DNA from 2 places in the Paenibacillus sp. S02 genome. Region 2 is predicted to be linked to the other one. Evidence: riboswitches for the same ligand, from Rfam matches in the RefSeq annotation. Region 2 holds a riboswitch; the other holds the start of a gene.
The links. Region 2 has a riboswitch for S-adenosylmethionine ahead of metA (homoserine O-acetyltransferase MetA). Riboswitches for the same ligand answer to the same signal wherever they lie in the genome.
Positions count from the first base shown of each region.

Region 1 (11,129 bases), 2.9 Mb from region 2:
TTCTTAATCTTAAGTGCCGGCTCAGTGGGGAAAGGTTACAAATCATGTTGATGGAAAAATGAAATGATTGATAAAGAGCTTCACTGAACACAGCAACCATATTAACAGATTCCTTCTCAATAGAAGCATAATGTAGTTACAGGCTGTTGGTTTTCAACAGAAATATATCATCCTTTATTTTTCACGAGGTTAAGTTCAATATGACTTCGACCATGTAGCCATAGCAGTTCATCCAGTAAAAACGCCAATCCATCCTTACTACGCAAACGCTCGATCAGTTCTGTAACGACCTCCATAATCTCACGCTGTACATTCTTCGCTAGTTGGAGACCCCCACTTTCCCCGTCTACATAAAGATGTGGATGGTCCGGTTGTTCTACCTTTCGTACATGCCGCAGACACAATACCCCATTTTCAAGATAAAAGAAATAGCTACGATCATACAGAACTCCCTCAAATAATTCATGCATATGAGGATCATCATCAGGTCCGTATGTCAGGGTAACTCTTTTTAAATTAACTGGATTGCTCATATAATCTTTCACTCCCTCAGAATTCAAATTGTAAGTTCCTATACTGAAATTTTAGTGAAGTAAAACTCTGATTAAAATAATGTGAACTTTTTATTTGATAAGTCCTGGAGGTTTGTATGCAATACTGTAATTTATGTATAAGAAGTCGTTCATTAAATACATTCGCATATATTCTCTCTCAAAAATCAATCGCAATATGGTATATATACCAAGTTAACTTCTATTTTGTTATTGAGGTACTTATACTATATGTTTGAATTCTTATAATCAAAATGGAGAGTGATACAATGGATTTTATAAAATCTATTTACACAAAACAAAACGTAAATAGCTCAGTACTCTTTTTTGCATTTTTAGTTCTATATAGTGTTTTTTCTGAGATTGAAATTAAACCCGTAGCTCTCTTGCTTTTTACAGTTGTATTTGCCTTTTTTAATGCCCTGAGTAAATTTGTCCAATCCACACATAGTGATAATGATCTTAAGTAAAGTTATCCTTAAACACATTAAAAAGACCTCCAGGGCGAATATAGTACGTGACTATACCGTTCTGGAGGTCTTGATTTACATTTTCGAATTGTCAACGCCCCATCGTGTAGGTTTGCAGACAACCCATTTTCATTGTATCCCCGTTATCTATCTTAACAAGGCTCTTCGTTCGGTTTCCCGGCATCTGTAGCCGTACGGAAGCTTGAACCACAGCCGCATGTAGCTACAGCATTCGGGTTATGAATCGTGAAGCCGCCTGACATTCCAGACTCTTCAAAGTCGATTTCCAGACCGTCCAGGTAGCGGATGCTTTCCTTTTCCACTACAATTTTCATATCCTGTACGTTCATATATATATCCTGATCCGTCTCGTTGTCGTCAAAGCCCATTGCATACGAAAATCCGGTGCAACCGCCCGGCGTAACACCTAGACGCAAAAACATATTCGGCGTTTCCTGCTGCTCCAGCATATCTTTCAAACGCTCAGCAGCGGAATCGGTGATGTTAATCATAGCTCCATCCTCCTCTTTTACTTCATGTTCTCCTTCAGTATACTCCACTATTAGCAGGTGCTCAAGTCATGGAATGTCCTTCCCTTACAGGCTTAAAGACCTGTTTTTCTATTCGTTTGTATTGAACACCGGTGGTGTGAGGTTTATAATAGGTGAAGAGTGTGTAAAAGAAACTGTCGGAAATTTGTCATTTCAAAGGCGATATTTTGAGACATTCATCATTGTAGCCTGGCATTGTAACATTTTTCACATATCGTATATCCGCGCTGCCGGATTCTTACCGACGGAACGGGACATCCTGTGCGCACCTATCGCTTGTGCCGCTGATTTAGCGGACAGCCTCGCACAGAGCAACTTGAAGGAGGAATAGGCATGTCCACATTAGTTACACCTTTTACAGACCGCAGAATGGCGGAAATTGTAGAAAAGGTACAGAACGGTATTCGTTTGAACCTTGAAGACGGTATATATTTGTATGAAACTGACGATATCCTCACACTGGGTCAGTTGGCTAACGAAGCTAATTTACGCAAGAACGGAAAAAAGGTTTATTTTATCGAAAACATGAGCCTGTACTTCACCAATGTATGCGAAGCGCGCTGCGCGTTCTGCAATTTCCGCAAGGATCAGGGGGAGGACGGCTCTTATACGTTGTCCGGGCAGGAAATGATTGATTATGTAGAGCAACACATCCATCCGGGGGTAAGAGAATTTCATATCGTCGGTGGTCATAATAATCATGTGCCTTTCCAATACTATGTAGACTCATTGAAGGCGCTGAATGAAAAGTATCCCCACGTTACACTGAAAGCTTACACTGCAGCGGAAATTGACTTTTTCACACGCATAAGCGGCTTGAGTATTAAAGAAGTGCTTCAGGAGCTGCAAAAGGCTGGACTTCAATCCCTGACTGGTGGTGGCGCAGAAATCTTGTCCGACGAATATCGGAAGAAGATGCGTGTTACGAAAGCCAACGTGGACCGCTATCTCGAAGTACATCGCACGGCCCACAATCTCGGCATGAAAACTCATACGACTATGCTGTACGGTTCGGTCGAATCGTATCAGGATCGTATTGAACATATGCTGCAAATTCGTGAATTGCAGGACGAAACGAACGGATTTATGGTATTTATTCCATTGTCCATGCAGCCGAAAAGCAAAAACGCCAACATCATGCGCCGTAACTCCGCTTACGAGGATCTCAAAACCATTGCGATCAGCCGCCTGATGCTGGACAATATCGACCATGTCAAAGCTTACTTCATTAATATTGGCCCGCAATTGACACAGGTCGCTCTCACCTTTGGCGCATCAGACGTCCATGGCACGATTGTGCGTGAGCAGATCAGCCATGCCGCAGGTGCGTTAACCCCTGCCGGATTGACCCGTAAAGAGCTAATCTGGCTGGTCAAAGGTGCAGGACGCATACCTGTAGAACGGGACACCTTCTATAACGAAATCGAAGTTTTCGAATAAATGTAATATCGGATTCAAATTTCCCGCGAGCATTTCATCCCCATTACTCACACCATGCAGCATCTGCTGCCTCGGAATACGCTGGTCTGCCTGCCAAAGGCAGGCCCGATTCTCGGGTTTTATATCAACAAAAAAACTAGTGTTAGATCGACAGACACCAGATCATTTGCCGGGGACACGGTAGCGAAAGGAAGGCGGATTTTGATGAAAAATTTCGTTATTCTGGGGGGCGGCTATGGCGGTCTTACCATTGCCAAAGAATTGCTGGATAAACACATTCCCGACGATGTTCAAGTTATTTTAGTGGATCGAATGCCCTTTCAGGGGTTGAAAACAGAGTACTATGCCCTCGCGGCAGGTACGGTATCTGATTTTGATTTGCGGGTGCATTTTCCAGATGAACAACGTCTTATTCGCAAATACGGAGAAGTCACCTCGATGGATCTAGAGAATAAGATTGTCCATTTTCAAGACGGTGAACCCTTGCCCTATGACCAGCTTGTCATTGCGTTGGGTTGTACCGACCGCTTTCACAATACACCAGGGGCTGAGGAACACAGCTGTACGATCCAGTCGTTTAACCATACCCGCCAAACCTATCTGCGCTTGAACGAAATCAAGCCATATGGACATGTCCATATTGTAGGCGGCGGTCTTAGCGGTGTTGAGATTGCTGCGGAGTTACGTGAAAGCCGCACGGATTTGAATATTACCATTATGGATCGGGGCGAGCGGGTGCTGTCGGCATTCCCGCAACGTTTGTCTGCCTATGTACATGCTTGGTTCAAGGAGCATCAGGTAAATGCGCTGAATCATGTTGCGGTTTCCCGTATTGAGCCGGGGGCTATTTATAACCGTGACGAGCAAATTGTAACGGATGCAGTGGTATGGACGGCTGGGATTCAGCCGGTGAAAATCGTGCAGGATTTAGCCGTTCCTAAAGACCCTCAGGGTCGCATCGTGCTCAACGAGTACTACCAAATACCGGATCATCCTGAGGTGTATGTGGTCGGAGACTGTGCGAGCCTTCCCTACTCTCCAAGCGCTCAGGCGGCAGAAGTGCAAGGGGAGCAAATCGCACACATTGTACGCGACCTGTGGAAAGGCCAATCGCCTCACCCGCATCCTTTAAAGCTGCGCGGTACATTAGGCGCACTTGGCAAGAAGGCCGGGTTCGGCTATGGCTTTATGGGCAGTACCTCATTGCGCGGACGAGTACCACGCCTGCTTAAAAGCGGTGTGCTCTGGAAGTCCAAACGCCATTTTGGCTGATTACATGCTAAACAAACAAAGAAGGCCCGCTCCCAGAGCAGGTCTTCTTTGTTTCTTGCATGAATGGATTATAATATTCCCTATACAAAAGGAAGCTGGCTAAACGGATCATTCTATTTCAATCCAAATCTAGGTTATCCCATGCTTCAGCTTCCTTAATTTTGTTCATAATCACTTCGTACAGAAGCTCTGCTGAATCTGCGGATACAATCTCACCGTTGACCATCGCATAGGGTTCGGCGTTGCACTGACCACAATTGCTTAGGCATCCGTATTCAATCACATCATAATCTGGATTCTGCTCCAGTTTGGACATGATTTCATCGGTACCCCAATGCATATTACTTGTGCAAAACTCAATAATAGGTCTTAACATTTTTTCACCTGCTTTGGATGACGGGCATTTTAATTTGGCCCGCTTTGTAATATAATAATAAAGGTATAGGAAAGGAGTTGAATTCTAATGAGCGAAACACAAAGCGTTCAAATGTATGATGAAGTAGCAGATGTACTGGATAAGCTCCGTCCGTTCCTGCAACGCGATGGTGGCGACGTTGAGCTGGTTGACGTTGAAGACGGCATCGTTAAGCTGAAGCTGGTAGGCGCTTGCGGCAGTTGCCCAAGTTCCACAATCACGCTGAAAGCAGGGATTGAACGCGCTCTTCTCGAAGAAGTCGACGGCGTCCAAGAAGTGGTACAAGTATTCTAATGCTTGATGCATAATGATCATGAGAGTCTTGACTTCGGTAACGAAGCTCAAGACTCTTTTTTGTGTTACAGCGTCTGAGGGATCACTCAAGCTTATATGGTTGGCCGAATGGGGTCCAATCCTCCCGATACATCCATAATATTACCTGTTATAAAATCCGAATGCTCCTCACACAAATAGGCGATCACTCGCGCAATGTCCTCTCCGCTCCCCGGACGTCCACGCGGTGTCTCTTTATCCTGCATGCCGATGACATCGGCGATTGACATTTCCTTATTTGCTCCTCGGATATCCCCTGGACAGATCATATTGACCGTAATGCCATAAGGAGCTTCCTCCACAGCCAGTGACTTCGTAAAAGACACCAGCCCCACCTTGGCGGCTGCGTAGACGGCGCGATGCGGCCAAGCCCTTGCTTCTCCAGCATGACCAAAGCCAAAATGAATAATACGTCCCCATTGCTGGCTACGCATGTGGGGCAATACCAAATGATCCAGCAACATGGTACCGACCAGATTCCCTTGTATCATGGTATGAATCTCAGCTACACTGTAATCCGCAAACAGACGGCGTTCCCGGATGAACGGTCCGGCATTGTTTACCATAATATCGACTCCGCCCAGCCGATCCTGTACTTCACCAATCAGCCTCGTGATATCTTCCTGAACAGAGATATCCCCTTGTAAAGACAGGCAGCGTACTCCCTTAGACTCAATTACCCGCTTAAGCGCTTCGGCTTCTGCTTGGCTATGCACATAATTTAGCGCAATATTACAGCCTTCATCCGCCAGACGCAAAGCGGTCGTTTTACCTAAACCTTTGGCACTGCCCGTTATGAATGCGACTTTATCTCTCAACAATTTTCCTCCTGTTCACAGAGAACGGTCACCCCCAAGTATAAAATATTTAAGCTTCCCCTACAACTCCATCCAAAAGAGCATTTTGCATAAATCCCAAGAGCGTTTTCCAATCAGCAATATATAGATCGAAACGCTTTAGTTCGTCTATATATTGTACTTATGAGCGTTGGGAATCGAATTATGCAAAATGCTGAAAAAGAAACCCCAGTCCTCTTGTTTAAGAGAATCTGGGGTTTGCGTGCAATACGTTCTCGTCCCCTACTTAAAATGCCGGGATAATCGCGCCTTGGTATTTATCTTCGATGAATTTTTTAGTTTCTGGAGATTGCAAAGCTTTGATCAGCTTCTGAATCGCTTCGGAATCTTTATTATCAGGACGTGCTACCAGAACGTTAGCATAAGGAGAATCTTTATCTTCCAGTGCCAGTGCATCCTTCGTTGGATTCAGCTTCGCTTCCAGAGCGTAGTTCGTGTTGATCAACGCAATATCCACTTCAGGCAACTGACGTGGCAGCATAGCCGCCTCAAGCTCCTTGAATTTCAGGTTTTTCTTATTTTCAGTAATATCTTTTACCGTAGCTTCAATGTTGCTTGCGTCTTTCAGCTTGATCAGACCTTGTTTCTCCAACAAGAGCAATGCGCGGCCTCCGTTTGTCGCATCGTTCGGAATGGCTACAGTTGCGCCATCAGGGATTTCATCAAGCTTTTTATATTTTTGGGAGTAGATACCGAATGGCTCCAAATGAACTGCGCCCACAGAAACCAGATCCATTTTGCGCTCTTTGTTCATCACATCCAAGTAAGGTACATGTTGAAAGAAGTTAGCATCCAGTTGCTTGTCAAACAATTGTACGTTCGGCTGTACATAGTCGTTAAACTGAACGACTTGGAGGCGAATTCCTTCTTTTTCCAATTGAGGTTTGATCGCTTCCAAAATTTCCGCATGCGGCACAGGAGAAGCTCCAACTTTCAGCTCCACTTCACGTGGTGATCCGCCTGTATTTTGGTTCGCATTGTTTGTATCCGATGTTGTGCTCTTTGTACCGCAAGCCGCCAGCACCGCAATTAATGTCAAGCTTAATACAGCCAATACCCATTTCTTCATGTTATTACCCCTCCAATAATTTGTAATATTCAGGAGCAGATGTCCTGATCAATAAGGATATCTATATGTTTTCCCTATTTTCGAGTATAATGCCGCACGAGACGATCTCCCGCCATTTGCAGCAATTGTACCAATACGACCATCAGCACGACCGCAACGATCATGACAGCCGTTTCATAACGATAATAGCCGTAGTTGATAGCCAGTGTACCCAGTCCACCGCCCCCGATCATCCCGGACATTGCCGTGTAGGATACGAGTGTAACGACGGTAATGGTTAATGCAGCGAGCAGACCCGGAAGTGCCTCACGTAACAGCACACGCCGGATAATTTGTCCTGTCGAGGCACCCATCGCTTGTGCGGCTTCAATGACGCCCTTGTCCACTTCACGCAGAGACGTTTCGACAAGACGTGCGAAGAATGGGGCAGCCCCAATAACCAATGGTGGAATGGTTCCCAACACCCCGGTCGAGGTACCTACCAGCGATCGTGTAAAAGGAATAAGTGCAACGATCAAAATGATAAATGGTACGGAACGTAAAATGTTAACGATGAATGATAATACAATGTATATCACCTTCATCAGAGTTAACGAGGAGCGACTCGCCAGAAACAATAATATGCCAAGCGGCAAACCAATAATGAGGGTGAACAATGCGGATGCTCCGAGCATCTGAAGGGTTTCCAGAGTAGAATTCCCTAGCTCATCCCAACTCACTTGTGAAAAATCAAGTTCGCTCATTGTCCGATCACCTCCACATCAAGTCCTTGCCCAGACACTTCGCGCAGCGTATGCTCTATATCTTCATGGTTTCCTTCAAAACGAACGATCAGCTGTCCATAGGGTACATTTTTAATCGTAGATATGGTTCCCTGCAAGATCGCAAAATCAACACCAGTGCTTCGAGCCGTACGCGACAGAATCGCATCATATGTTTTACTGCCCAAGAAGGAGATACGTACCACCTGCGCCGACTCACCGCCACCTGCTGCCGCAATCGCTGCTTGCAACTCCTCGGGATGTTCTGACTCCCGTTGGATAAAGTCCTTGGTTACCTGGTGCTGTGGCTTCAAAAATACTTCCGCCACTGGGCCTTGCTCCACGATGTCGCCCTGATGAATGACGCCAACTCGATCACAAATGCTTTGAATGACATGCATTTCATGTGTAATCAGCACGATGGTTAAATTAAAGCGCTGATTAATATCCAACAGCAATTTCAGGATAGACCCCGTCGTTTGCGGATCAAGCGCAGAAGTCGCTTCGTCACACAGCAATACATGAGGATCACTAGCCAGCGCCCGTGCAATTCCTACCCGCTGTTTCTGTCCACCTGAGAGCTGTGACGGATACTTTCCACTGTGTTCTTCCAGACCCACCAGTTCCAGCAGCTCACGAACTTTCATGTCCAGCTTTTCCCTGGGAGTGTTTACCAACCGCAAAGGAAATGCAATATTGTCATACACCGTTGCCGAAGATAACAAATTAAAATGCTGAAAAATCATTCCGATTTTTCGACGTTGCTTCTGTAACTGGGATTGACTCACAGTAGCGAGGTTTACCCCGTCTACCCATACTTCACCTGAAGTAGGGCGTTCCAATAAATTAATACAGCGGATCAATGTACTTTTCCCCGCCCCGGAGTGACCAATCACTCCGAATATTTCTCCACGCTTTATAGAAAGATTCAACCCAGATAGCGCATTAACGCGTCGGTTGCCTTTGCCATAATGCTTGGTTAACTGCTTAAGCTCTATCAACGTGCTGCGACCCCCTTCACTTCTTCCTTACCCTTTTAACCAGTTGTCATCTCTCAGAATTGTATAAAATCGCTATTTATTTATACAAAAAAGAGCCCCTTTCACAGAATGAAAAGGGCCCCACCTTGCGAACCTTTTCTCATCTGCCAAAATCGCTATAACTCTAGCGGTTTTGTAGGAATTAGCACCATCATGTTCCCTCCCAGTGTATTACACCGGGAAAGAACGGGTTGCCGGGCTTCATCGGGCCAGTCCCTCCACCTCTCTGGATAAGAAAAATATGTTAAACTCCAGCTTTAGCTGTCCGTTAAGTTTATATAAAAAAACATAATTCAAGCATTTTTCTGAAACTAGGTTTCAGTATAGATAGTTTACATTGCTTTGTCAAAGGATATTTTCTATCATATTTTTGGGCGTACTGCCCGATTCTCCCATTGTTTCGCAGTATAAGTAAAGGCGTTTGACAGCGACCGACATACCATTTCCAAGCCCTGCTGCAAATCTTCCAAATGGTGATCGAGGTCCTCCAGTTGGATTTTTCCATACAAAGCTCGGTGTCGTTGCCAGAGATCATCCTGCATTTCCGTATTCATATAGTGTATCTCCGTATTCCGACGCTTACGCAGCCGATTGATGGCATCGTTGTAAGTATCCTTGATATCAATTAAATTATCGGTCAATACAGGATGCATTTTGAGATACTTGAGCTGCCGCAACACGGTAAAATACGAATAGTGCGCCTTATACTGCCCTGTTTTTAAATCATACAGATCATTTAGCCAGTTACCCAGCTTATCCAAAATAGAGAAAACCCGAACAAACCCATCTTTATAAAAGAAAACATATAACGCATAATCGGATTTTTCATCCTCACTCATATCTTCAGCATATCCGGCTTTCACTTTCATACGGAAAAAGGCGGAAGCATGATGGCTCTGCTCCAGTTCATCCAGAGATGACATTAGACCGCGTGTTAAAATATCCGCCTTCCGAAAATCGTGGGTCGGATCTCCACCAGCCTGAATTTGCCGCTCCAGCAGGTTCAACATAGCTGACATGCTATTCATGGCATCTAGCAGGATGCCTTTGTTCACACGTGGTGGCTCACCCAGTAGCTTGCGTATCATGCTTACGCCTCCTTATAAATGTAAAATCCGGCTGTAGGTTTAATTAGGGCGTCAAGCGAAATAACTTGTCCATCGTTGATCTACAAGCTTAACAATATCCTCACGCGGTAACACCTCATCTGGATACCCCGGCTTCATACGCGCATCCACTACAATCGGCAGCTTATAGTTCAGATGATGCAAACGCACTTCGCTGTCTGCGTACATATCTGTAGCCGGGTTAAAGCGTGTGAATACCGTCCACAGGAACGAGGCTTGAGAGCGAACGACTTCTTTGGCATCGTCTACAATGAAGACGAGCGGCCACTCTTGCTCACCCGCTGCTAATCGCTCCAAAACACGTGCCGCCAGCTCAGGCTCCTGCTCAAAGGACGCACCCGATACGACAAGGCAACCTCCGCAATAGGGCTCAATTTCACGAATTCCCGGCAGATCGCCTCCCTCATAAGCACGAGGCAATTCACGTACAGGCTCACCTATCCCCATCAGGATGGCCTTACTGCCATGATTCAGCTTGCGGCCTGTGTAATCGAGTGTATCGTGTGACGTGTGATTGAATATAAATAAATCCCTTGCTGGATTAAATCGCTCCAGAATGGTTTCCAGCAGCAGGTTAAAGTCCGATAAATCAATTACTCGATCCGTCAGCATCAGGAATTTAGTCAACGACAATTGACCTTGACCCAAAATAGTAAAACCGGATACAAGCGCTTCACGGGAGTAGCTTTCACGTACCACTGCCGCTGCTAGCGCATGTACACCCGTTTCCGCATACGCCCACAGGGACTTGACGGAAGGCATCACAAGCGGATAGGCAGGCGACAGCAAACGTTGCAAAAACTCACCGAGATAGTAGTCTTCTTGCCGAGGCTTACCTACAATGGTTGCCGGATAAATGGCATCCTTGCGGTGATGCATATGTTTGACATGAAATACAGGGAAATCATGCTGTAATGAATAATAGCCAAAATGATCACCAAACGGGCCTTCCGGACGGCGTTCATGAGGCGGTACATAACCGCTGATTGCAAATTCTGCTTCTGCTGGAATCCGGTGACCCCCAAGCGGGTCTTCTGTCATGGGCAGCTTGCCTCCCATAATAAGCGAAGCCAGCAACAGCTCAGGCAAGTTTTCCGGTGCTGGCGCAATGGCAGACGCAATCAGGGCAGGCGGGCCACCGATAATAATCGTCGTAGGCAATGGCTCATTACGCAGCTCCGCTTCATGATAATGGAAACCGCCGCCTTTATGAATTTGCCAGTGAATGCCCGTCGTCTGATCA
Region 1 is NZ_CP073682.1:4,856,212-4,867,340, forward strand. Features, by position in the region: gene KAI36_RS21590 (hypothetical protein) at 168-533, opposite strand; gene KAI36_RS21595 (HesB/IscA family protein) at 1,174-1,533, opposite strand; gene mqnE (aminofutalosine synthase MqnE) at 1,906-3,012, shown strand; gene KAI36_RS21605 (NAD(P)/FAD-dependent oxidoreductase) at 3,217-4,284, shown strand; gene KAI36_RS21610 (YuzB family protein) at 4,403-4,660, opposite strand; gene KAI36_RS21615 (NifU family protein) at 4,748-4,993, shown strand; gene KAI36_RS21620 (SDR family oxidoreductase) at 5,086-5,850, opposite strand; gene KAI36_RS21625 (MetQ/NlpA family ABC transporter substrate-binding protein) at 6,116-6,958, opposite strand; gene KAI36_RS21630 (methionine ABC transporter permease) at 7,033-7,701, opposite strand; gene KAI36_RS21635 (methionine ABC transporter ATP-binding protein) at 7,698-8,720, opposite strand; SAM riboswitch class I at 8,857-8,996, opposite strand; gene KAI36_RS21640 (Cthe_2314 family HEPN domain-containing protein) at 9,122-9,847, opposite strand; gene KAI36_RS21645 (UbiD family decarboxylase) at 9,899-11,129, opposite strand, start outside.
Region 1: another riboswitch for S-adenosylmethionine. It lies ahead of KAI36_RS21635 (methionine ABC transporter ATP-binding protein); the one in region 2 lies ahead of metA (homoserine O-acetyltransferase MetA).

Region 2 (11,129 bases):
GTAGCAGAGACACTGGTTATCGCCGGAATTACAACAATATCATCCAGTGCTATTGCTGCGAAGGTGCTGGTAGATCTCAAGCGGACCGCCAATGCTGAAACTGAAATGATTTTGGGCATTATTATGTTCGAGGATGTTTTCCTCGCCGTATACATCTCCATCCTCTCCGGATTGGTTCTTAGCGATTCATCCTCGCTCGGGGGTGTGCTGCTATCAGCGCTAATCGCGCTAGGCTTTATGCTTGCAGTCATTATTATCGGCCGTAAGGCCGTCCCTCTGTTAAATCGGATTCTCCGTATTCGCTCCAATGAGGTATTCGGACTTGTTGTTTTCGGCTCTCTATTTCTGGTGGCTGGTTTTTCGGAAACGATTCATGTGGCGGAAGCTATCGGCGCCCTGTTGGTCGGTCTGGTACTAGCCGAAACGGAACACGCCAAACGGATCGAGCATTTAATTGTTCCTTTCCGCGATTTCTTTGGCGCCCTGTTTTTCTTCAGCTTTGGACTATCCATTGATCCACTGTCCCTGGGAGGAAACGCGATATGGCTTGCACTGGTAGCAGTCATCCTCACGTTGTTTGGTAACATTTGGGCAGGAATGCTGGCTGGGCGTACAGCCTCCTTATCTCCCAAAGCGTCAGCAAATATCGGCCTGACCATTGTGGCACGGGGTGAATTTTCGATTATCATGGCCAACTTGGGTAAAGAAGGCGGTTTGCTTGATATTGTTCAACCCTTTGCAGCCATCTATGTACTCATACTGGCGATTCTTGGACCACTTCTGACAAAGCAGTCAAAACCTATTTTTAATATGTTAAACAAAATATTTAAGTTCAAGGACCCCCGCCTACGAAAGGAAGAAAGTAACTCGGCGTAACTGTAAAAGCTGGATACGACAATCCATAGGAGGGAAGGCTATGCCGCACGCTGTAAAACATGCCAAAACTCTATGAGGCGGCTTGTGAAGCCCGCTTCAGGAGATGCGAGCAGGTTCCCTGTCTTTTATACGGTGATTGGTGGAATTACGGCATCCGTCGGTCTGGAATTGTTTTTACATCCGCATGATATGATCGCTGGAGGCGTCACGGGGATCTCTAGACTCATGTCGCTTTATACACAAGAGCATTTTGGGTTACTGCTATTCGTTTTGAACTTGCCACTCATGCTGCTGTATTCTCTGTCTACTCACAAACCCATGCTGCTCCGTGCACTACCCGGCTTGTTCGCCTTTTCGGGCTCAGCCATTATTCTTTCGCCTTTTCCGGCAGTGAGTGGCCATCCGGTCGTATGTGCTTTGGGCGGCGGAATCTGTATCGGTCTTGGCGCAGGGCTGGCAGCTCGTCACGGTGGTCTGCTCGATTCACTAGGACTTAACGAATCAGACGATGGCCGTCCATCCACATTGTTGCTAACACATCGCAAGATTCCGTTAATACAGATTGTTATGCTGTGTAATGGTCTGCTGCTCATTACGGCTGGCTTTGTGCTAGGCTGGGAGCCAGCTCTCTATTCAGCCTTATCCTGCCTCGCCGCTTATGAAACGACCCGGCTGATGTTTACCGGTCTGACGCGTATGGTTTGTGTTGTCAGCAAGAAACAGCAAACCGTCGAGGATGCCATTTATCGCAGGCTGCGTATACACAGCACGCCTGTTGCAGAATCTGCCCAGATAGAGGGCAAGATTAAAAGCGAATCTGAGGATAAAAAAGAACAAATGGTCATCGTTTACAGCGTTCATCTGTTGGATTTGCAGCGCTTTAAGGCAGTCATCCAAATGGCAGACCCGCAGGCTGAGATCATGTATATGAAACGATGGAAAGCATAGCAAAGTAACACATCAAAAAACGCTTATCTACACTAATCCTTGTACATAGATTAGTGATGGATAAGCGTTTTGTAATTAACAATATATTAACGGATATTAATTTTGCATGATAAAATCATGTTCAATACTGCTGGCACTGTCAAAAGTACGAATAATATCATAACGGGTATTGCGCTGTGCCGGAACGTGACCCGTCTCGCGGATCAACTGTAAAATAGATTCAATGTTAACCTTATACGTTGCGCCTGCAGCGGAAACTACGTTTTCCTCAATCATGGTGCTGCCAAAATCATCGCAACCGTAGTACAACGATTTTTTACCGATTTCAGGTCCCATCGTTACCCATGAAGACTGAATATGCTTGATGTTATCCAACACAAGACGACTGATCGCAACGGTCTTCAAATATTCCTCCGGCGTCTGGCGTTCCTTCTTCAGATTGGTGTTGTCTGGCTGAAAGGTCCAAGGAATAAAGGCCAAAAATCCTTCAGAATTATATTTGTTTTCAATGCATTCGTCCTGAGCATCACGAACACGCAACAAATGCAGCGCACGCTCCTCCATCAACTCGCCAAAACCGATAACCATCGTAGCAGTCGTGTTCATCCCAACCTTGTGAGCCGTTTGCATCACATCCATCCAATCACGCCAAGAGCCTTTGAGACGGCTAATTTTGCGGCGTGTGCGGTCATCCAAAATTTCTCCGCCTCCACCCGGAAGCGAATCCAATCCAGCTTCATGAATGGCTCGAATCGTGTCTTCCATGGATAGACCGGATTTTTCCTTCATTTTGTGAATTTCAGCTGGCGAGAAGGAGTGCATCGTAATATCGGGAAAACGCTCCTTGATAGCTTTCAGCAAATCCGTATAATAACTGAATGGCAGATTCGGATTCACACCGCCTTGCATTAGAATTTCGGTGCCACCTACATCCTGCGTTTCCTTGATCTTCTGAAAGATCACCTCGTCCGGCAAAACATAACCTTCATCAGAACCCGGTCTACGGTAAAAAGCGCAGAAGCGACAGTATACGTCACATACGTTCGTATAGTTAATATTTCGTCCGATGACGAAGGTTTTAATGGGATCGGGGTGCATGCGATTCATAACTTTATTCGCCGCATGACCTATTTTTTCTACCTCATCTGATTCGAACAAAGCAACGGTATCCTCTAAATTCAGGCGTTCGCCGCGTAGGGCTTTATCTAAAATATGGTCGATTACACTCATGGTGTATCCTCCTTCGCTGTCACAGGGCGACGAAATGAAAGACAGGACTTATGAACGAGAATGCTTTCACAAACCTGCGTTCGAACCCTGCCGTAATGTATGTTCATGACTGGTCTTGTATGTTGTCTGTGCTATTTAGCATAGTAAAACCTAATGATAATACTAACATATCTTTAGGTAAGGAACCATACTTATTCCCGCTTCTATCTGCTTTTCACCTAGGAAAATAGGCAACTACCAAGCTTACCTCAACATTGCATATAGCCAAGAAATAAGAAAACAGGACTGAAAAGTGCCTTTTTTCACACTGTCCTTCATGTCATTCTTATAGAAAACAGCAAGCCTCCTGAAATACTGGAAACTTGCTGTTTAGTACTGTACATATTTGCTCCCGGCGTGAAAACGACAAAGATACTACTGATGTGCTAACGCTCTAGCGCAGCGCCTCATCCAGATCACTGATCAGGTCGTCAATATCCTCCAGACCTACGGAGAAACGAAGTAGTCCGTCCGTAATCCCGCGCTCCAATCGTACACTATGGGGCATAGCCGCATGTGACATCATCGCCGGATACGACAAGATGCTTTCCACAGCTCCCAGACTCACCGCTACAATTGGAATACGTACGCGACTGAGGACTTCTTTTGCACGCTCACCAGAACCTACATCAAATGATATTACTGCACCATAACCGCTGGATTGACGCTCATGAACTTCACGTCCTGGATGATTCTCCAGACCCGGGTAGTACACCGCCTCAATGTCGTTGCGCTCGTTCAGCCAATTGGCGAGCTTTGCTGCACTCTTTTCGCTGTGAGCCATACGAGCCTCCAGTGTCTTCATACCGCGCATGAGCAACCATGACTCCTGCGGAGCCAGCACGGTACCCAGTCCATTTTGGAGCTGCTTGATTTGTCTCCCCAGCGATTCGGTACGTGCTACTGCAAGTCCTGCCAGCACATCGCTGTGTCCGCCCAGAAACTTGGTCGCACTGTGCAATATAATATCGACACCCTGCTCAATCGGACGTTGATAATAAGGTGTCATAAAAGTATTGTCCAATAACGTCAAAAGTCCGTTATCCTGTGCCCAAGAGGTTATTCCTGCTACATCGGTAATTTTGAGTGTCGGATTGGATGGGGTTTCCATATATACAGCCCTTGTATTCTCCTGCAACGCCTCTTTCACAAGGTTGAGATCCGTCATGTCAACGAAGGTCGTTTCGATATTCATCCGTTTCAAAATGGAGGTCAGCAGTCGATATGTTCCTCCATATACGTCCTCGGAAACAATGACATGATCTCCAGCAGACAAGAGCATAAATGTAGTAGAGATGGCCGCCATACCTGATGCAAAGGCAAAACCGCTAGCTCCGCCTTCTAATAAGGCGATATAATCCTCCAAAGCTTGTCGTGTCGGATTACCTGAACGGCTATAGTCATGCTGTGGAGGATTAAAAATATCATGATGGTGAAAGGTAGAAGCTTGATAGATCGGGACGCTCGATGCCCCCGTCACACTGTCAATTTCAGAGCCGAAATGCAGCAGCTTGGTAGCGAACTTCCGCTCTTTGTCCAGATCCTGGCCGATCCTTCTCGCATCCTCTATCATTGCTGCTCCCCTCCTTCTACTTCTTGACGTGCCGCTTCCAGCGCCGAACGCAAATCTTCAATTAGGTCGTCTGTATGTTCAATGCCTACGGAGAAACGCAACAGCCTGTCATCTACCCCGACTGCATCCCGAATTTCTGCTGGTATGTCCGCATGTGTCTGCACAGCGGGATAGGTCATTAATGATTCCACACCGCCGAGACTTTCCGCAAACGCAATGAGCTTAATGTGACGAAGCAAAGGCTCCACATAACGAGCATCCTTTACTTTAAAGGAGAAGATACCTGTATTTCCGCTGGATTGTTTATTTTGAATCTCACGACCTGGGTGGCCTTCGAGAGCTGGATAAAATACTTCCGCCACCGCCGGATGCGTCAGTAAATAGTTAGACAGCACTGTTGCATTATGCTGATGTCGGTCCATACGCAGCGCTAACGTCTTCATCCCCTTCATCAACTGATAGCAGTCGCTCGGGGAAAGCACAGCCCCTATGGAATTGTGCAGGAAGGAAATTTCAGCCGATAGCTCTTTGCCTTTGGTTACGATCAACCCTGCCAGCACATCGTTGTGTCCGCCCAAATATTTGGTTGCGCTATGTACCACAATATCCGCGCCCAGCTCCAATGGCCGCTGGAAATATGGGGTTAGCAGCGTATTATCTACAATGGTAAGCAACTGATGTTGTGATGCCCACTCGGCAACCGCTCGAATATCAGTGATCATCATTAACGGATTTGTAGGTGTTTCTATGAATACAGCTTTGGTATTCGGTCGACATGACTGTTCGAGTGCTTCAAGATCATTCGTATCCACATAACTTGCTGTTACACCAAATTTAGATAAAATACGCTCCAGCAAGCGATATGTCCCGCCATACAGATCCAGCGATACAATGAGGTGATCTCCCTGTCCAAACAATGCAAATACCGTTTGCAGCGCCGCCATACCTGAGCTACATGCAAAGCCTGCATCACCAGATTCAAGTGCAGCAGAAGCCTCTTCCAGTACCTTTCGCGTGGGATTGATCGTCCGAATGTAATCAAATCCTGTGCTTTGACCTAGACGGGGATGGCGGAACGCCGTAGATTGGTAAATCGGGTAATTAACAGCCCCGGTTACTGGCTCCTCTACTGAACCGATTTGTGCCAATCTGCTTTCGATTTTCCACTGTTTCTCACTCATATGAATCCTCCTGTTAACTTCCATAGTGGGTGCTATAACAAATCCTGCAAAAATGGATGTCAAAGACTATACTGCTGCGCTACTGCAAGGTGGTACTGTACAAGGGTAAACTACAAGCCCCTTTTTAAATCTGGGGCCCGATATCGTAAGGTGTTTCTTGGTATACATAATAGTTCAGCCAATTCGAGAATAATAAATTGGCGTGTGCCCGCCAGATTGAGGGCGGTGTGCGCTTGGGATCATCATTAGGAAAATAATTTTTGGGGACTTCAATATCCATTCCTTTGGCCACATCGCGGTCGTATTCCCATTTCAGGGAAAGCGGGTCATATTCAGAGTGCCCAGTTACAAAAATTTGTTTACCGTCAAGCGTGGCTACGAGGTACACTCCAGCTTCCTCGGATTCGGATAAAACTTCTAATTCGGCAATATGATCAATATCTTCCCGCCGAACCTCCGTATGTCTGGAGTGAGGAGCATAAAACAGTTCATCAAAGCCGCGTAGCAATTTTACTTTAGGTTTAATCACAGTGTGTGGAAATACGCCAAAGCATTTGTAGTCGAGCCCGTATTTAGGGACAGAGAAATGATGGTATAAGCCTGCCTGTGAGGCCCAACAGATATGCATGGTCGAAGTTACATTCGTTTTCGTCCATTCAAAGATTTGCCGGATCTCCTCCCAGTAGTTCACATCCTCAAACTCAAGCTGTTCAACCGGGGCTCCTGTAATGACCATGCCGTCAAAGCGACTGTTCTTGATCTCGTCAAACGTTTTATAGAACATGTTCAAATATTCTTGCGATGTATTTTTGGATACATGAGACTTCATGTGCACCAGCGTGACGTCCACTTGCAGCGGCGTATTGCCGACCAGGCGCAACAGTTGGGTTTCCGTCGTTTCCTTTGTAGGCATCAAATTCAAAATGGCGATACGCAACGGACGAATATCCTGATGATAAGCTAAGCTTTCATCCATTACGAAAATATTTTCGCCCTCCAGCACTTCCTTTGCAGGTAGCGTGTCTGGGATTTTAATCGGCATGTAAACTCACTCCTTGTTCGGTAAGTTTTGCGAAAATCGTCTTGTTGAGATGCCGGGCATATAATAAAAAGACCTTTCTCAGGTTAGAGAAAGGTCATATTTGTATCCATATGCGCCTCTCTCATCTGTCAGGGCAACGCTCTTTGTACAAAGCGCGCGTCCTGCAAGAATTAGCACCGTGCGATTAAAATCGCCGGTTGCCGGGTATCATCGGGCTAGTCCCTCCACCTGCTCTTGATAAGATTTCGCTATATTCATTTTGGGTTCACAAAGTTCTTGTTGTTCACTTTAATGCATCGGCTGGGCTTCGTCAAGATAGGACTTTTAAATTTGTACCCTGTATTCACATTTTGTCTACCTTTTCCATAGGTTAAATCATATCCCTCCTATCGCTGAAGCTCTTGCCACTACTGTTGATTTAGCCCATGATTTTGCGCTTGAAAGGCCGTAGGCCGAGCGTTATACTATACAAGTGCTATTAGGCAAAAATATGGAGCAGTAGTGCAGATTTGAGTGTTTCCTGCGATACTGTGGCAATCTAAAAAAGAACATTTGAGAGGTGAATCCGGAATGGAAGGCGACCCGAGTCCGAATAGGCGGCGATCCCTGAACAACAGCATAGGAATGACTTCAGCTTGCCGAAAGACGGGACGCCAGGCTCTGCATGCTCCAAAAGCCTCCGGCTTTTGATGGGAGTGCACGCTTACCCGCACCGGCTAACTGGCTAACTGAGTCCATTCCTTATGCTTAAGGTAAACGTATTTCCGTTACGACGGAGCATAAGGAGTGACATATATGAAAATCCGTTTGGTCAACAACGGGGTTTTTACCCCTGTCGAAGAAATTGAAATGGCGCTTACTGCACCGGCAGAAGGTTTTTATTGGATTGATGCCGATGTCGATGATTTGGCAGTGCTCCAGCCTTTATTTTCCATGCATGATCTTGCAGTAGAAGACTGTTTGAGTGAAGAAGAACAGCGTCCGAAGATTGAAATTTATGAAAGCCATTATTTTATCGTTGTAAATAGCATTCGTTTTGATGATGAAGAAATATTTTTGCGAGCTTTGAACATTTTTCTCGGCCGCCATTTTATCATTACGGTGACCAAGCAGAAAATAAATGAGCTTCGTACCCTCAAGCCTATGCTGTGGGAGCAAGAAGTCAGCCAGCCTGACCGTTTTATGTATCTGTTGGTCGACTTGATTGTTGACAACTATTTTCTGGTTGGTGACCGGATTGAGGTCCGCATTGAGAAGCTGGAAGAAGATATTCTAATGCATACGAAAAAGTCGCATTTGAACGAAATCATCGGCTTACGAAGTGAGATTCTGTGGCTGAAAAAAGTGCTGGGTCCGCAAAAAGAAGTCATCAATACCCTGAACAAACGGGATTTGCGGCTCATCGACGATCAATTGCAAAAATATTTCAGCGACATTTATGAAAATGCTGTGAAAATTTCGGAGACTTTTGAAACTTACCGCGACTTGATGGGTAACCTTCGAGAAGCTTATCAATCCAGTATCGCCAACCGTGCCAATGAAATTATGCGTGTGTTTACGGCAATTACGACCGTATTTATGCCATTGACAGTCATTACCGGAATATATGGGATGAACTTCGATAATATGCCTGAGCTTCATACACGTTATGGCTATTTTGTCGTCATTGGTATTATGGTGGCATTAGGTGTCAGTATGTTCTGTATTTTCCGCAAGAAAGACTGGGTTTAAAAGAAAAGGGGAAAAAGTACCGATTTGGATACTTATTTCGATTTTAAGCTTGGTCATAAAAAGCAGCAGCCGTGTCCTGTGTGGAACTCGCTGCTGCTTTTTAGTATGTTGAACCCTGAATGTACTTTAATACTTTAGCTTTATTCAATCAGTTCTTTATTATCCAACATGTCGGTCGGGTACCTGCTGATGACGAAACCGTATACGGATCAGACGCAGACGCTCGTAAATTTGATCCAGTCCTGTTTCGGTTGCCTTTTCTTCCCCATACACTTTCAGCATGACGGGCTTGAGCAGCGTATCCCCCAACTCTTCATAAGCAGACCAGATGGCTGCCTGCTCCTCTTCAGATACATTCACCAATTCCTTGCGGATCAGCTTCTCCATATCAATGCCATCCCTGTCCAAATGCTCCACAGCTTCAATCATCTCTCTACGATGCAAACCTGTCTTCATTCCGATATGCTCCAGTGAAAGACCGTCCGAAATGCCTTCGATAATCGTTCTAGTTAGGCTGAATTTGTTAAGCTCCTGCCTGTACTGGTTCTCTTTTTGCTTGTATAGCCATGACAAAAAAACTTCTTCTTCCAGCGTCTCTGTTACCCAGTTCAACGGAAATGGCGTGGTCCGGTCATTTTGTGTTGTAATAGCCAATAGCTCCGTCCCATATTGCGACACTTTACCCTGACCCATACCAGGCAGCTCCAAAAGTTCTTCTTCGGTATGGGGAAGATAGACGCTAATGAGTCGAAGCAGCCGATTCGTAGCGATAAAATAAGGGGCTTTTCGTTCCGTTGCTGCTTTTTGCCGTCTCCACATCGTCAACTGCTCATACACTTCATCACGTGGAAACAAATCACTGTAGCAATACAGCTTTTGCAGCGTTTGTCCTCGTCCTGATGATCCTTCTTGCTCATGAAATACGCCATGGATTAAGGGCCTGTAGCCCTCAGCCATTTTGAGCGCCAGCTCATGACGGTATACATGCAGTAATTCCTGCCACAAGCTGCCCTCATACCAAAGGTCGTCTATACTTTCATCCGGGACATGGTGTGTGCTCCAACCTGCACTCCATCCCCCTTCATGCTGCCCAATCCATACCTGAGCAAAGTCCTCATAGCCCTGTTCATTCCGTTTGGACAAGCGATTTAAAAATACAATCTCCATGATTTCTTCCTCCCTCATATCGTTGAAAGACAGTCCCGCACAACACAAAAACGCAAAAAAAAGCACCTATCCTGCGTATTCGCAAGAAAGGTGCTTCCCTTTTTGAGCCGTACTATACTGTTGCCTATATAATAACCGTACCTTGGAGTGCCGTCAACCATAAATTCTAATGATTGAGCTTTTCCTTTGCCAATGCCAGAGCACCGCACAATCCAGCATTGTCACCCAATCCCGGAGATACGATATATTGCTCAATATCTGTTGTCAGACTCGAATGCTGTACGTATCCGTTCAAAAGTTCTTGAAGCTTGGTACGAATGAGCGGGAACAGTTGGTCCTGCTTCATCACTCCCCCGCCCATAATAATTTTCTGCGGTGACAGGATTAATACATAGCTCATTAAAGCCTGTGCCAAATAGTACGCTTCCATTTCCCAGGCCGGGTGATCGACAGAAAGCTCATGTCCTTTAACCTTCCATCTTTTTTCGAGCGCAGGACCTGCTGCCAGTCCCTCCAAACAATCTCCGTGATAAGGACATGTCCCCTCGTAAGTATCTTCTGGGTGACGACGTACCAAAATATGCCCCATTTCCGGGTGGGATAATCCATGTATCAGCTTTCCACCAACCAAAGCACCCGCCCCGATGCCAGTACCTATCGTAATATACAGACAGTTGTCCAATCCTTTGGCGGCACCCCAAATAGACTCACCAAGTGCTGCTCCATTCACATCCGTGTCAAACCCCATAGGTACATCAAAATGCTCTTTCAGTTTGCCAATCAGATTGTAATTTCCCCAATGTGGCTTTGGCGTTGTTGTAATATAGCCATATGTATCACTACCTTCGATAGGATCAATCGGCCCGAACGAGCCTACGCCCAATGCTTCAATGCCCTTGCCTTCAAAAAATGCGATGACATTCTCCATTGTTTCTGCTGGGGTGGTGGTTGGAAAGCTCGCCCGTTCGAGCACCTCTCCATGTTCGTTGCCAATTCCACATACAAATTTGGTACCGCCTGCCTCAATTGCTCCCAATACTGTCATAGTTGCTGTTGTCCCCTTTCGATAATCCGGTTCTCTCTCCACTATATTCACCTGAAATGTACCTGAGGTCAATCCCCTTATCGCAATTGTATATAATCCTTCACATGACTATATAACTCCGTCGACATATGGGTATACAAATAAGGACACTAACGCACCAAGCGTCAGTATCCCTATATTACTTACTTTACCTGAATTGTAGGTACCAAGCCTAACAGCTTCATTAAGATCCGGTTGCGACACCCATCAATGTACACAAGCTTTTCATTTCAAGCTGCTCAAACTTGTCTACAATTT
Region 2 is NZ_CP073682.1:1,705,736-1,716,864, reverse strand. Features, by position in the region: gene KAI36_RS07520 (cation:proton antiporter) at 1-876, shown strand, start outside; gene KAI36_RS07515 (YitT family protein) at 961-1,824, shown strand; gene mqnC (cyclic dehypoxanthinyl futalosine synthase) at 1,921-3,054, opposite strand; gene KAI36_RS07505 (aminotransferase class I/II-fold pyridoxal phosphate-dependent enzyme) at 3,488-4,666, opposite strand; gene KAI36_RS07500 (PLP-dependent transferase) at 4,663-5,847, opposite strand; gene metA (homoserine O-acetyltransferase MetA) at 5,972-6,889, opposite strand; SAM riboswitch class I at 7,008-7,133, opposite strand; gene corA (magnesium/cobalt transporter CorA) at 7,685-8,620, shown strand; gene KAI36_RS07485 (HRDC domain-containing protein) at 8,780-9,787, opposite strand; gene KAI36_RS07480 (ROK family protein) at 9,954-10,832, opposite strand; gene KAI36_RS07475 (5'-3' exonuclease) at 11,056-11,129, opposite strand, start outside.